3 regions of the Pseudomonas sp. DW-iso3 genome follow, and region 3 is predicted to be linked to each of the others. Evidence: predicted binding sites of a transcription regulator. Region 3 holds the regulator's gene; each other region holds the start of a gene.
The links. Region 3 encodes FliA, which starts transcription of late flagellar genes. Its sites were predicted from a motif close to CTAAAGTTTNNNNNNNNNNNGCCGNTAA; they were not measured.
Positions count from the first base shown of each region.

Region 1: the regulator FliA is predicted to act here: its motif matches at 2,251-2,278, upstream of AC4PS7_RS27375 (methyl-accepting chemotaxis protein).
Region 2: the regulator FliA is predicted to act here: its motif matches at 2,154-2,181, upstream of flgM (flagellar biosynthesis anti-sigma factor FlgM).

Region 1 is NZ_JBZXDZ010000011.1:29,893-34,160, forward strand. Features, by position in the region: gene pnuC (nicotinamide riboside transporter PnuC) at 1-443, opposite strand, end outside; gene AC4PS7_RS27375 (methyl-accepting chemotaxis protein) at 550-2,184, opposite strand; gene AC4PS7_RS27380 (undecaprenyl-diphosphate phosphatase) at 2,403-3,233, shown strand; gene AC4PS7_RS27385 (DUF1294 domain-containing protein) at 3,230-3,613, shown strand; gene AC4PS7_RS27390 (MmcQ/YjbR family DNA-binding protein) at 3,999-4,268, opposite strand, start outside.
Region 2 is NZ_JBZXDZ010000003.1:88,064-92,331, forward strand. Features, by position in the region: gene AC4PS7_RS09500 (MFS transporter) at 1-367, shown strand, start outside; gene AC4PS7_RS09505 (flagellar brake protein) at 428-1,177, opposite strand; gene AC4PS7_RS09510 (flagella synthesis protein FlgN) at 1,274-1,744, opposite strand; gene flgM (flagellar biosynthesis anti-sigma factor FlgM) at 1,793-2,116, opposite strand; gene flgA (flagellar basal body P-ring formation chaperone FlgA) at 2,258-3,022, opposite strand; gene AC4PS7_RS09525 (chemotaxis protein CheV) at 3,115-4,047, shown strand; gene cheR (protein-glutamate O-methyltransferase CheR) at 4,092-4,268, shown strand, end outside.
Region 3 is NZ_JBZXDZ010000003.1:439,081-443,348, reverse strand. Features, by position in the region: gene AC4PS7_RS11170 (chemotaxis protein CheA) at 1-634, opposite strand, end outside; gene AC4PS7_RS11165 (protein phosphatase CheZ) at 646-1,434, opposite strand; gene AC4PS7_RS11160 (chemotaxis response regulator CheY) at 1,453-1,827, opposite strand; gene fliA (RNA polymerase sigma factor FliA) at 1,995-2,735, opposite strand; gene fleN (flagellar synthesis regulator FleN) at 2,732-3,565, opposite strand; gene flhF (flagellar biosynthesis GTPase FlhF) at 3,672-4,268, opposite strand, start outside.

The DNA.
Region 1 (4,268 bases), on a different contig from region 3:
ATGACATCCACGGCGATCCACAGTGGCCAGCACTGCACGCGTTTCTGCGCCATCCACATCTGCGCTACCAGGCTGAAGCCGGTAAGGGCGGCGTCGAGCCAGGGTTGGGCAGCATCCGTCCAGTGGGCCATGGCAGCACCGAGCAACAGGCTACCGACTGCGCCCACCGCCAGGCTGGCCATGATCGCCGGGACACCGAGGCTGGTGACCTGACGTCCGTGCTTGACCTCGCCGGCACGGGTCCACTGCCACCAGCCGTAGACTTGCAACGCGGCGTAAACCACTTGCAGCAGCATGTCGGAATAGAGTTTCACGTCGAAGAACACCCAGGTGTACAGCAACACCATCACCAGGCCGATGGGCCAGCACCAGGGATTTTGCTTGACGGTCAGCCACACAGCGATCACCCCGAGGGCGGCGGCGAACAGTTCAAGCCCGGACATGGTGGTTCCTTGGGAGAATGGGAGAGGGCGGTGATTGTAACGAAAGAAGATTGGCGTAGGAATTAACTGATGGGGGGAGCGGGGCTAGCCCGCTCCCCCCCCCGGATCAGACCTTGAATTGACGCAGCAGGCCGTCGAGCTGTTCGCTCAGACCACGCAAATGCGCACTCGCCACACTCGACTGCTCCGCCGCCAATGCCGTGCTGTGGGACAAACCGGCCGCCTCGGTGACGTTCTGGTTGATGTCCTCCACCACATGCGCTTGTTGCAGGGTGGCGCTGGCAATCGAGGCGTTGAGGCCGTTGAGGTTGCGCAGTGACTCGCCGATGGCGGTCAGGCTGGCGCCGGCCTGGCCGGCTTGTTCGATGGTCAGCTGTGAGGCGCTGTGGCTGTCGCTGATCACCTTGACCGCCGCTTCCGAGTGGCCTTGCAAGCGCTCGATCATGCCCTGGATCTCGGCGGTGGATTTTTGCGTGCGCTGGGCCAGCAGTCGCACTTCATCGGCCACCACGGCGAAGCCACGCCCTTGCTCGCCAGCGCGTGCTGCTTCAATGGCCGCGTTAAGGGCCAGCAGGTTGGTCTGGTCGGCAATCGAGCGGATTACTTCGAGCACGCTGCCGATCTGGGTGCTTTCTGCCGATAGGGTGCGAATCACTTCCACCGCCTGACTGATGGTGCCGGAGAGCTGATCGATCTGCTGCAGGCTGCTGTCGATATTCACCTGCCCTTGTTGGGCCTGGGCCTGTGCGTCGCGCATTTCGCTGGCGGCGTGTTCGGCATTCTTGGCCACATCCTGCACGCCGTAGGTGACTTCGTTGATGGCGGTGGCCACCAGTTCCATCTGCTGGGACTGTTGCTGGCTACGGTCATGGGCCTGGGTCGCGTTGCTGCCCAGCTCCTGCGAGGATTGGCCCAAGGCGTTGGCGCACACCTGCAACTGGCCGACTACCTGGCGCAGCTTGGCGGTGAAACTGTTGAAGTGCCGGGACAGTTGGGTGACTTCGTCCTGCCCATGGGTGTCGAGGCTGCGGGTCAGGTCGCTTTCGCCGCTGGCGATGTTGCCCATGGCGTTCACTGCAGCTTGCAACGGCCGCACAATACTGCGGGCGATCAGTGAGACCAGCAGCGCCATCACCAGCGCGATAGCCAGGCCGATGAACGAGGCTTTCCAGACTTGGCTGCTGAACTCGGCCTGCACATCGTCTACGTACACGCCGGAGCCGATGATCCAGCCCCACGGTTCGAACAGTTGGATATACGAGGTCTTGGCCACCGGCGCTTCGGCGCCCGGTTTCGGCCAGCGATAGTTGACGATGCCGGCGCCCTTGGCCTTGGCCAGGATCACGAACTCGTTGAACACGGCAAACCCATCGGGGTCGCGGATGGCCGAGAGGTTCTGGCCGTCGAGCTTGGGGTTGGCGGGGTGCATGATCATCACGGGAGTGAGGTCATTGATCCAGAAATAGTCATCATGGTCGTAGCGCAAGCCACGCACCGCGCTCAACGCTTGCTTCTGGGCGGCTTCACGGGTCATCACGCCGGTGGTTTCGAGACCGTGATAAAACGTCAGGATCCCGCTGGCGGTCTGGACCACGTGTTGAGTCTGCTGGCGCTTGGCCTGGTACAGGTCGTCGTGGATCTGCTTGAGCATCAGCATACCCAGGGCCAACAGCATCAGCACGGCGACTATCAGGATCAGCCACAGGCGTCGGCTGATCGACATATTGCGCAAACTGTTCATGGTCCTGTCACTCCGTGCTTTTTATAATTGTGGGGCTGCATCGACTTTTCCGCCTTGTCTGATAGGCTTTCGGCCTGCATTCGGAAAACCTGAGTACTGTCTGATATTTCACAAGATTTTTGCAGCTCGGGGTTGAAACTCAACACCGTATCTTGTCGTCAGTGAACCATTAAAAAGATCAACAAGGCTTGCCATAGAGCAAGACCTTTGGGGGAAGCATGGATTTTTGGACCGCCATACAGGCATTGATTCTTGGCGTTGTGGAGGGGCTTACCGAGTTCCTGCCGATTTCCAGCACCGGCCACCAGATCATCGTCGCCGACGTGCTCGACTTTACCGGCGACCGTTTCAATGCGTTCAACATCATCATCCAACTGGGCGCGATCCTGGCAGTGGTGTGGGAGTTCCGTGGCAAGATTTTCGAAGTGGTCAGTGGCCTGCCGACCCAGCGCAAGGCCCAGCGGTTTACCGTCAACCTGCTGATCGCCTTCCTGCCGGCAGTGGTGCTGGGGGTGATTTTCGCCGACCTGATTCACCACTACCTGTTCAACCCGATCACCGTGGCGACGGCGCTGGTGGTGGGCGGCATCATCATGCTGTGGGCCGAGCGCCGCGAGCATGAAGTGCATGCCGAAACCGTGGATGACATCACCTGGAAAGACGCACTCAAGGTCGGTCTGGCCCAGTGCCTGGCGATGATCCCAGGGACTTCCCGCTCCGGCTCGACCATCATTGGCGGCTTGCTGTTTGGCCTGTCGCGCAAGACCGCTACCGAGTTTTCGTTCTTCCTGGCGATGCCGACCATGGTGGGTGCCGCTGTGTATTCGGGCTACAAGTACCGCGACCTGTTCCAGCCTGCGGACTTGCCGGTGTTTGCCATCGGCTTTGTGACCTCGTTCATCTTCGCGATGATTGCGGTGAAGGGCCTGCTCAAGTTCATCGCCAGCCACAGCTATGCCGTGTTTGCCTGGTACCGCATTGCATTCGGCCTACTGATCCTGGCGACCTGGCAGTTCGGCTGGATCGACTGGGCGGCCGCGAAGGCATGATGATCCAGCATCCACGCCTGAAGGCGGCGATCTTCCTGCTGCTGTGCGCAGCGCCGTTACTGGGTTCAATCTTGGTATGGCAGCGCGGCGAGACCGTGATCCCGCTGGCGGCCTATGGCGTTGTCAGCGTGATCGCGTTCTTCCTCTACTGGAGTGACAAGCGTAAGGCCCGTACCGACAGTTGGCGCACCCCGGAAAACATCCTGCACGCCGTGGAACTGGCGGGCGGCTGGCCGGGGGCGTTGATTGCCCAGCAAGTGTTCCGCCACAAGACGCGCAAGGTGTCTTACCAGGTGCTGTTCTGGGTGATCGTGCTGCTGCATCAAGTGTTCTGGCTGGACCAGATGTTTCTGGGGGGGACACTGGTTTCAGTGCTTTAGGCCCGGATATCCGCACTGGGCCAAGGATGGCCCATTGCGTCGGCCCACGGATTCAAGCCGGAGTGAGGGCTCACCGAGCCTAGGCGAGGTGCCGAGTGGTGGGGCGAAGACCTTTTGCTTGCTTTTGGGGCTTTCCGAAAGTGAGCCGCCGTAAGGGCGGAACCCTAAGTAGCCGTTACCGCAGGAATGGATATGTACTCATTCCAACTCAAGCGCATGGTCGGCTTGGAATCCGCAATCGCAGGCAAGCCAGCTCCCACCTATTGATCGATTTACATCGGATAGGTCTCGGGCGACTTTCAGGCCGTCACGGGAGCAAGCTCTCTCGCCACAGGCCCGGCGCAACACCGAAAATTGATGTAGATACCTGGGGTGCAACAGCACGTCAATCACCCAGCAACAGCCCGATCTGCGTGCGCTTGGGTAACTTGCTGACCACCAACTGGTGGGAGCGCTGGAGCAAGCCACGCAGTTCATCAGCGTCCAGCGGGTAGGGCGTGTTCATGATGATCCACTGCGCGCGCGCCAGGTAGGGCGCCGGGTGGATGCCTGGGCGGTCCACGTGGCCGAGGAACAGTTCCTTATCGACCTTGAACGCCAGCGATTCACCGCGCAGGTTCTGCAGGGCAAACATCTTGTTGCCGGCAATCGAAAA
Region 2 (4,268 bases), 350 kb from region 3:
GCCGTTGCTCGCCGGTGTGGTGATGAAGCTGTTCGGCAGCCAGATGCTGTATGCGTTTTTCAGCCTGTGTGCGTTGATCCTGGTGTGGCGTATTCGGCCCAAAGCGGTGACCAACCTGCATCAGGTGGACGATGCACCGTTGCACCACGTGGCGATGCCCGACAGCATGTCCAGCTCGCCGTTGGTAGCGGCACTTGATCCGCGGGTGGATGAGGCGGTGGTGCAGGAGCAAATGCAAACTGCGGTCCCGGAACCTGAGCCGGAAGCCGAGCCGGCCCCAGAAGTGGAGGAGCCAGCCTTTGTCGGGCCGCCTGAGCCTGTGGGGCCAGACGAGCATCCTCACGACTTGAGCAGGGCGCGCCCCTGAATGCAAAACGGGCAGATCCCATCAGGATCTGCCCGTTTTTTTTGCCGCGATCGTTAAGTGTTAAAAATCGTCGTCTTTGTCGAAGCGACGTGCTTCGCGTTGCAGTTGGTACACGAACCGCTCGACCTGGCGCTGCACCAAGCCGCTCATGTTGTGGAAGCGCACGCCGGCGAAGGTCGTGTTGATCTTCTCTTCGAAATGCAGGTAACGCAGTTCGACAGCGGTGGTCATGCTGCCAAAGGGCAGGGCGGCGATAAAACGGTCATAGACCTGGCCCAGTTGCAGTCGCTCGGAGATATCCCCTTCAAAGCGCAATTTGCAGCCAGTGGCGGAAATATCCAGCAGCTTGCCGCTGATAGGCGCCTTGAGCTTCTCGCCACCCAGCTCGATGTTGACCAGTTGTGCCAGCTTCAAGGCGGCGCGGAAGGCATTGCGGCGCTGATGGTAGACCACTTCGTCGGGCATGTTGCCGGTGTAGATGCGGTGGCCGTCCTTTTCGCTGATGCTCAGGCTGCCGTTGCTTTCCCAGGCAACGCGTACACCCTCGTGGAAGCCTTCGATGCGGAAGGGTTCACCGTTTTCCAGGTAGCGTTCGCCGTCACGGGGGATCATTTCATCCAGGGCCAGGGTGCCGCTGTCCCGATTGACGTCCACCAGGTAGCTCTGGAAGCGCTGGCTGCGTTCATGGAAGGTGATGATCAGCGGGTCATGGCTGTCTTGCAGCATCCGCAAAGTGCTGGCGATTTCCAGAGGGGTGGTGAGGACCTTGGGTGGCTGCGGAGCATCTTCCGCATTAAGGGCGTTGAACACGGTTCTTCCATCTCCAGACAAAATACGACTACACGCAAGAGCGGGCATTTTGCCAGTATGTGGCGCGCCTTGGATAGGTCGCGCTGTAATCCGGCGTCAGGCTTGGCTGCGGGTGCTTGGCTTGACCAGGCGCGAGGTGGAGCCTTGAGCGTTGTAAAGCGCCGGGGGCTCGCCGCCGTGAAGTATGCGCAACTGGTTGGCGGTCGTGGCTTGCTGAAGCTGGATCGACTGACCGTTGAGCAGGTTGGCTTCCTGGCACTGGGTGAGCAATTGATTGAGTTCTTTGCTCTGGGCCAGCAATTGATCGCCAACCGTGGAGTGGCTGGCCAACTGTGCCAGGCCGTCATGGTCTGCCGGCAGGCCCAGGCTGGTCAGGATCTGGCTGCGTTTCTTGCCGTGCTGTTCCAGCAGGACAATCAGCGATTGCTTGCGCGCCAGGATTTCTTCCAACAGGGGCATGTCTCGGCCGTAGAGGGCCAGGGATTCCTCCCTGAGCAGCTCGAGCAGCTGTTGTGTCGGCGCTAGATCATCAATGATCAGTTGAAGCAGATTTTCGTCGTGATGCATGGCTGGCCTTGGGGTTTAAGCGTCCAAAAGCCCGGCGCAGGCCTTTGCCTAGCGCTCGGCTTCGAAATTAAGCAGCTTGCTGGCTACACGGTTGCTGTCGACTTGATAGCTGCCATCGGCGATTGCCTGTTTCAATTCGGCCACACGGGCTTTATTGACCACCGGTTGATCGCGCAGCGAGTCAGTGACCTTCTGCAACTGTTGAGCCTCATTGCTCAGGTGTACGGATTCCCCGCTCTGGCTGGCGCTGGCCTGTTCCGCCTTGGCAGGCAGTGGCTGGGCCTTGGCTTCTACGCTGTCCTTGGTGCCAGTAGCTCGCGTAGGGGCCGACGTGGTCGGGGTGTTATTTAAACGACTGAAATCGATGACCATGATCAAAAAACCTCTGGGTATTTGGACGCTTGCCATGTTTTCGGCCATACCCGGACAAACTTTAGGCGCGAATGACAATAAATCTCCGCACGGCACTTCTCATGCACAGTGTAGGAAAACCCAGCGTCCTGTACCAGTAATCTATAACGCGACCTCGACTTGCCCAGGGGCTGTCACCCGCGCTTTGATCACGCGGTTGGAGTTGAGGTTCTTGACGCGAATCTGTTCGCTCATGCCGCCGTTGGACAGCGCTTCCCCCGGCATCTTCACTTGAAGCGCACCGCTGCTGGCGGAAATCACCACTTGGTCGCCCTTGCGAATCACCTCGGCTTGCTCAAGATGCACCAGAGTGATGACTTGGTCAGTGACCACTGGTCGGGTCAATTTTTGCCCGATGGCCTGGTCGAGGGACGTCAGGTAGCCCTGGCTGATCATGCTGATGTCGCGTTCGCGTAGTACAACGTCCTCAAAATCGATGATCCCGGTGCGCTTGAGTGGGCGAGCCACCACCACTACATCACGGAACAGCTTCACCTGGGCCGGCACGAACACCGTCCAGGGCGAGGCGCCGTCGCAGCGCACCTTGACCGTCACCCGGCCAATCGGCTGAGCGGGGCTTTCCAGGGTGGCTGTCAATTCCTTGTCGCACTTTGGCATGCGCAAGCGCGGGTCCAGTTGGTTGACCTGGATTTCATAACGCCCCGGTGTCTGGGTGGTCGCCAGATAATCTTCTACAGTGAACTCAAGAAAGCCTTGGGTGACGCCGATAAGTAGATCAGGCAAGGTGACGTTGTCCGCACGGGCCGTAGTGCCCAGGCCTAGGGCAAGCAACACCAGCGGTGCGCAGAGCAATCTGCGAAACCGTGTCAGGATGGGGCGTCGGGAAACTGTCGTTTTAATATCCATGACCAATAAATAGCAAAGGCCGTGCCGTTTAGCGTTGGTGCGCGTCACTGCCCTTATAGGTATGGCCAAAGGTTCAGCGTGGGAGTCAAGGCATGGCAGGAGTAATGGATTCAGTAAACCAGCGCACACAGCTGGTAGGGCAGAATCGCCTGGAGTTGTTGCTTTTTCGCCTGGATGGCAAGCAGCTGTATGGCATCAACGTGTTCAAGGTGCGGGAAGTGCTGCAATGCCCCAAGTTGACGATCATGCCCAAGTCCAGCCCGGTGGTGTGTGGCGTTGCCAACATCCGTGGTGCGACGATCCCGATTCTTGACCTGGCCCTGGCCACGGGTTCGGCAGGATTGCAGGACCGTGAGAGCCCGTTCGTTATCATTACCGAGTACAACACCAAGACCCAGGGTTTTCTGGTGCGCTCGGTGGAGCGCATCGTCAACATGAACTGGGAAGAGATCCATCCGCCGCCCAAGGGCACCGGTCGCGATCACTACCTCACGGCGGTGACACGGGTGGATAACCAGTTGGTGGAAATCATCGACGTGGAGAAGATCCTCGCCGAAGTGGCGCCGACCTCGGAAACGATTTCCGTGGGGGTGGTGGACGCCGAAACCGCGCACAAGGCCGTTTCCCTGCGGGTGCTGACGGTGGACGACTCCTCGGTGGCGCGTAAACAGGTGACCCGTTGCCTGCAGACCGTCGGCGTGGAGGTAGTGGCCCTCAACGACGGTCGCCAAGCGTTGGATTACCTGCGCAAGCTGGTGGACGACGGCAAGAAGCCGGAAGAAGAATTCTTGATGATGATCTCCGACATCGAGATGCCGGAAATGGACGGCTACACCCTCACGGCCGAGATACGCAACGATCCACGCATGCAAAAATTGCACATCATCCTGCATACTTCGTTGTCGGGGGTATTCAACCAGGCGATGGTCAAGAAGGTCGGTGCCGATGACTTCCTGGCCAAATTCCGTCCTGATGACCTGGCATCCCGGGTAGTCGACCGGATCAAGGCAGCAGATCACGGCTAGGGGGCATTTCCCCTGGCGGTCACACGATTTAAGAGGCGGTATCATTGTCTACGGGTAATTTGGATTTCGAGCAGTTCCGGGTCTTCCTGGAAAAAGCCTGTGGCATATTGCTCGGTGAAAACAAGCAGTACCTGGTATCCAGCCGTCTCAACAAACTGATGGAGCAGCAGGGCATCAAGTCGTTGGGTGAGCTGGTTCAGCGCATCCAGGGGCAGCCGCGC
Region 3 (4,268 bases):
CAGGTGTCACGGCGTCGGCCGCGAACTGGCCTTTGCCATGCAACTGGTCAAGCAGGGATTCGAACTCAGCGTCAGTGATGTCTTCGCTGGTTGGCGCGGCAACAGCCGCAGCCGGTGCTTCTGCCTCGGCCTTCACGGCACTGAGGGAGTTAAGCAACTGCTCGAATTCGCTGTCGGTCACATCCGGCTCGGCCTCAGCCACTGGCTCGGGTGCTGCTTCTGCTACCGGCGCAGCCGACAGGTCGGCGGGCTCCGCATAACGTGCCAGCGCAGCCAACAGTTCCGGAGTGGCCGCGGTGATCGGGGCACGTTCGCGGACTTCGCTGAACATGCCGTTGACTGCATCCAGTGCTTCGAGAATCACGTCCATCAATTCCGAATCAACGTGACGCTCACCCTTGCGCAGGATGTCGAACACGTTCTCGGCAATGTGGCAGCATTCCACCAGCTCATGGAGCTGGAGGAAGCCGGCGCCCCCTTTTACAGTGTGAAAACCGCGAAAAATTGCATTGAGCAGGTTCGCATCATCTGGTCGGCTTTCCAGCTCGACCAGTTGCTCGGACAACTGCTCTAAAATTTCGCCGGCCTCTACAAGGAAATCCTGAAGGATTTCTTCATCGGCGCCGAAGCTCATGTGGGTGCTCCTTAGAAGCCTAAACTGGATAACAGGTCATCAACATCATCTTGACCCGATACAACGTCTTCACGTTTATCGGCATGAATCTGCGGACCTTCACCCTTGGCGAGATGTTTTTTTGGATCTTTTTCCGAGAGGATCGCTTCGCGGTCATGTTCAATGCCGGCAAAACGGTCAACCTGGCCTGCCATAAGCACCAATTTGAGCAAGTTGCTTTCCACTTCGGTGACCAACTGGGTCACACGCTTGATCACCTGACCGGTGAGGTCCTGGTAATCCTGGGCGAGCAGAATGTCGTTGAGGTTGCTGGAAACCGTGCGGTTTTCCTGCTCGCTGCGTGACAAGAACCCTTCGACCCGACGCGCCAACTCACGAAACTCTTCAGCGCCGACTTCGCGGCGCATGAAACGGCCCCAGTCGTTGCTCAGGGCCTGGGCTTCGTTGGCCATACCGTTGACCAGAGGCGTGGCGTTTTCCACCAGGTCCATGGTGCGGTTGGCCGCTGCCTCAGTCAGCCTGACCACATAGGACAGGCGTTCGGTGGCATCAGTGATCTGCGAGATTTCCTCAGCCTGGGGCATGTGTGGGTCAATCTGGAAATTGACGATCGCACTGTGCAGCTCGCGTGTGAGCTTGCCCACTTCCTGGTACAGGCCGCGATCACGGGTCTGGTTGAGCTCATGGATCAACTGCACCGCGTCGCCGAACTGACCTTTTTCAAGGCTTTCGACCAACTGGTGAGCATGCTTTTTCAGGGTCGACTCGAAGTCGGCCTGCGATGATTCTTTATGCTCCATAGCTCCCCCGTGGCAGCATCAATGACCGATGCGGTCGAAGATTTTTTCAATCTTCTCTTTCAAGGCCAATGCAGTGAATGGCTTGACCACGTAACCGTTTACCCCAGCTTGGGCGGCTTCGATGATCTGCTCACGCTTGGCTTCGGCGGTCACCATCAGCACAGGCAGGCCGCGCAGCTTTTCGTCAGCACGTACGTGGCGCAGCAAGTCGATACCGGTCATGCCCGGCATGTTCCAGTCCGTTACCAGAAAGTCGATGCTCCCGCTGTTGAGGATCGGAATCGCCGTAATGCCGTCATCCGCCTCGACCGTGTTAGTGAACCCAAGGTCACGCAACAGGTTTTTTATGATCCGCCGCATCGTTGAGAAGTCATCAACGATGAGGATTTTCATGTTCTTGTCCAATTCGACCTCCAAGCAGTCTTAAACGCGCCCAGCACCTGGACGCGCCATTTCAATCAACAGGCATTACACAAAAAGGACTGCCGGGGCACCACGGGTCGAAACCGCGAAGGCTGGTTGCCCTCGCGGTCTCGTCTGCAGTGTCCCCACACTGCCTGTCAGCGCGCTCGCCACTCTCCCAAACGCCCCCGCAAGCGGGCTGCGCACTGGCTGTGCAACTGGCTGACCCGCGACTCGCTGACCCCCAGGACCTCACCGATTTCCTTGAGGTTCAGCTCTTCGTCGTAGTACAACGCCAAGACCAGTCGCTCACGCTCCGGCAAATTGGCAATCGCGTCCGCCAACGCCCCCTGGAAACGCTCATCTTCCAGGTCACGCGATGGCTCCATATGAGCGCTCGCGCCGTCCTCGTGCAGCCCTTCGTGTTCGCCGTCCTGCAACAGGTCGTCGAAACTGAACAGGCGGCTGCCCAAGGTATCGTTCAAAATCCCGTAGTAATCGTCGAGACTCAATTGGAGTTCGGCCGCAACTTCGTGATCTTTAGCGTCGCGACCGGTTTTTGCTTCAATTGCGCGAATTGCGTCACTGACCATGCGCGTATTGCGATGCACCGAACGCGGCGCCCAGTCACCTTTACGCACCTCATCAAGCATCGCGCCACGGATACGGATCCCCGCATACGTCTCGAAACTCGCGCCCTTGCTCGCGTCGTATTTGGTCGACACTTCGAGCAGGCCGATCATGCCCGCCTGGATCAGGTCTTCGACCTGGACGCTGGCCGGCAGGCGTGCCAGCAGGTGGTAGGCAATGCGCTTGACCAAGGGCGCGTAGCGCTCGATCAACTCGCCCTGACTGTCACGGGCAGACCTCTTGTAAGCGTTGTAGCCAGTCGCTGTCATAGCACGGGTCCTGCGCTCGTCTGATGCACCAATCGCTCGACGAAAAACTCCAGATGCCCCCGTGGGTTGGCGGGCAACGGCCAGGTATCGACCTTCTGGGCAATAGCCTTGAACGCCAATGCGCACTTGGAACGAGGGAACGCTTCGTAGACTGCACGCTGCTTTTGCACAGCCTTGCGCACACACTCGTCGTAGGGCACTGCGCCGACGTATTGTAAGGCGACATCGAGGAAACGATCCGTGACCTTGGTCAACTTGGCGAACAGGTTGCGCCCTTCCTGCGGGCTCTGGGCCATGTTGGCCAAGACGCGGAAGCGGTTCATGCCGTAGTCACGGTTAAGCAGTTTGATCAGGGCGTAGGCGTCGGTGATCGAGGTGGGTTCGTCGCAGACCACCAGCAACACTTCCTGCGCGGCGCGCACGAAGCTGACCACGGACTCGCCGATCCCGGCGGCGGTGTCAATCACCAGCACGTCGAGGTTATCGCCGATATCACTGAACGCCTGGATGAGGCCGGCATGCTGCGCCGGGCTCAGGTGCACCATGCTCTGGGTGCCCGAGGCAGCCGGCACGATGCGGATGCCACCGGGGCCCTGCAGCAGCACATCGCGCAGCTCGCAGCGGCCCTCGATCACATCGGCAAGGGTATGTTTGGGCGTCAGCCCCAGCAGAACGTCGACGTTCGCCAGGCCCAGGTCAGCATCCAACAGCATGACGCGACGGCCAAGCTCTGCCAGGGCCAGGGACAAATTCACTGACACGTTAGTTTTCCCGACGCCACCTTTGCCGCCGGTCACCGCGATCACCTGTACGGGATGCATGCTGCCCATTTTATTTCTTTACCTTGTCTTGCTTAGACGCAGGCTACATGGCTTGGCCGCGTGAATCGCTTGCAGACCATCGATGTAGATACATTTCACGGTGTTCATCCTGCCCTCAACCGACCCGTTTTGCCGGGTTGTGATAAAGGTCGGCGAACATATCAGCCATCGCTTCCTCGCTAGGCTCTTCTTGCATTTGCACGCTGACTGCACGGCTGACCAACTGATGACGGCGCGGCAGATGCAGATCATCCGGGATCCGCGGCCCGTCGGTCAGGTAAGCGACCGGCAATTCATGACTGATGGCCAGGCTCAACACCTCGCCCAGGCTCGCGGTTTCGTCGAGCTTGGTGAGGATGCAACCGGCCAGGCCGCAGCGTTTGTAGCTGTGATACGCAGCGGTAAGAACCTGTTTCTGGCTGGTGGTTGCAAGCACCAAGTAGTTTTTCGATTTGATGCCACGTCCGGCCAGGCTTTCAAGCTGCATGCGCAATGCCGGGTCGCTGGCTTGCAAGCCGGCGGTATCGATCAATACCACGCGTTTGCGCAGCAGCGGGTCGAGGGCGTTAGCCAGGGACTGGCCCGGGTCGACGTGAGTCACCGATACATTGAGAATACGGCCCAGCGTCTTGAGCTGCTCCTGGGCACCAATACGGTAGCTGTCCATGCTCACCAGCGCGATATTCTGTGCGCCGTATTTGAGTACGTAACG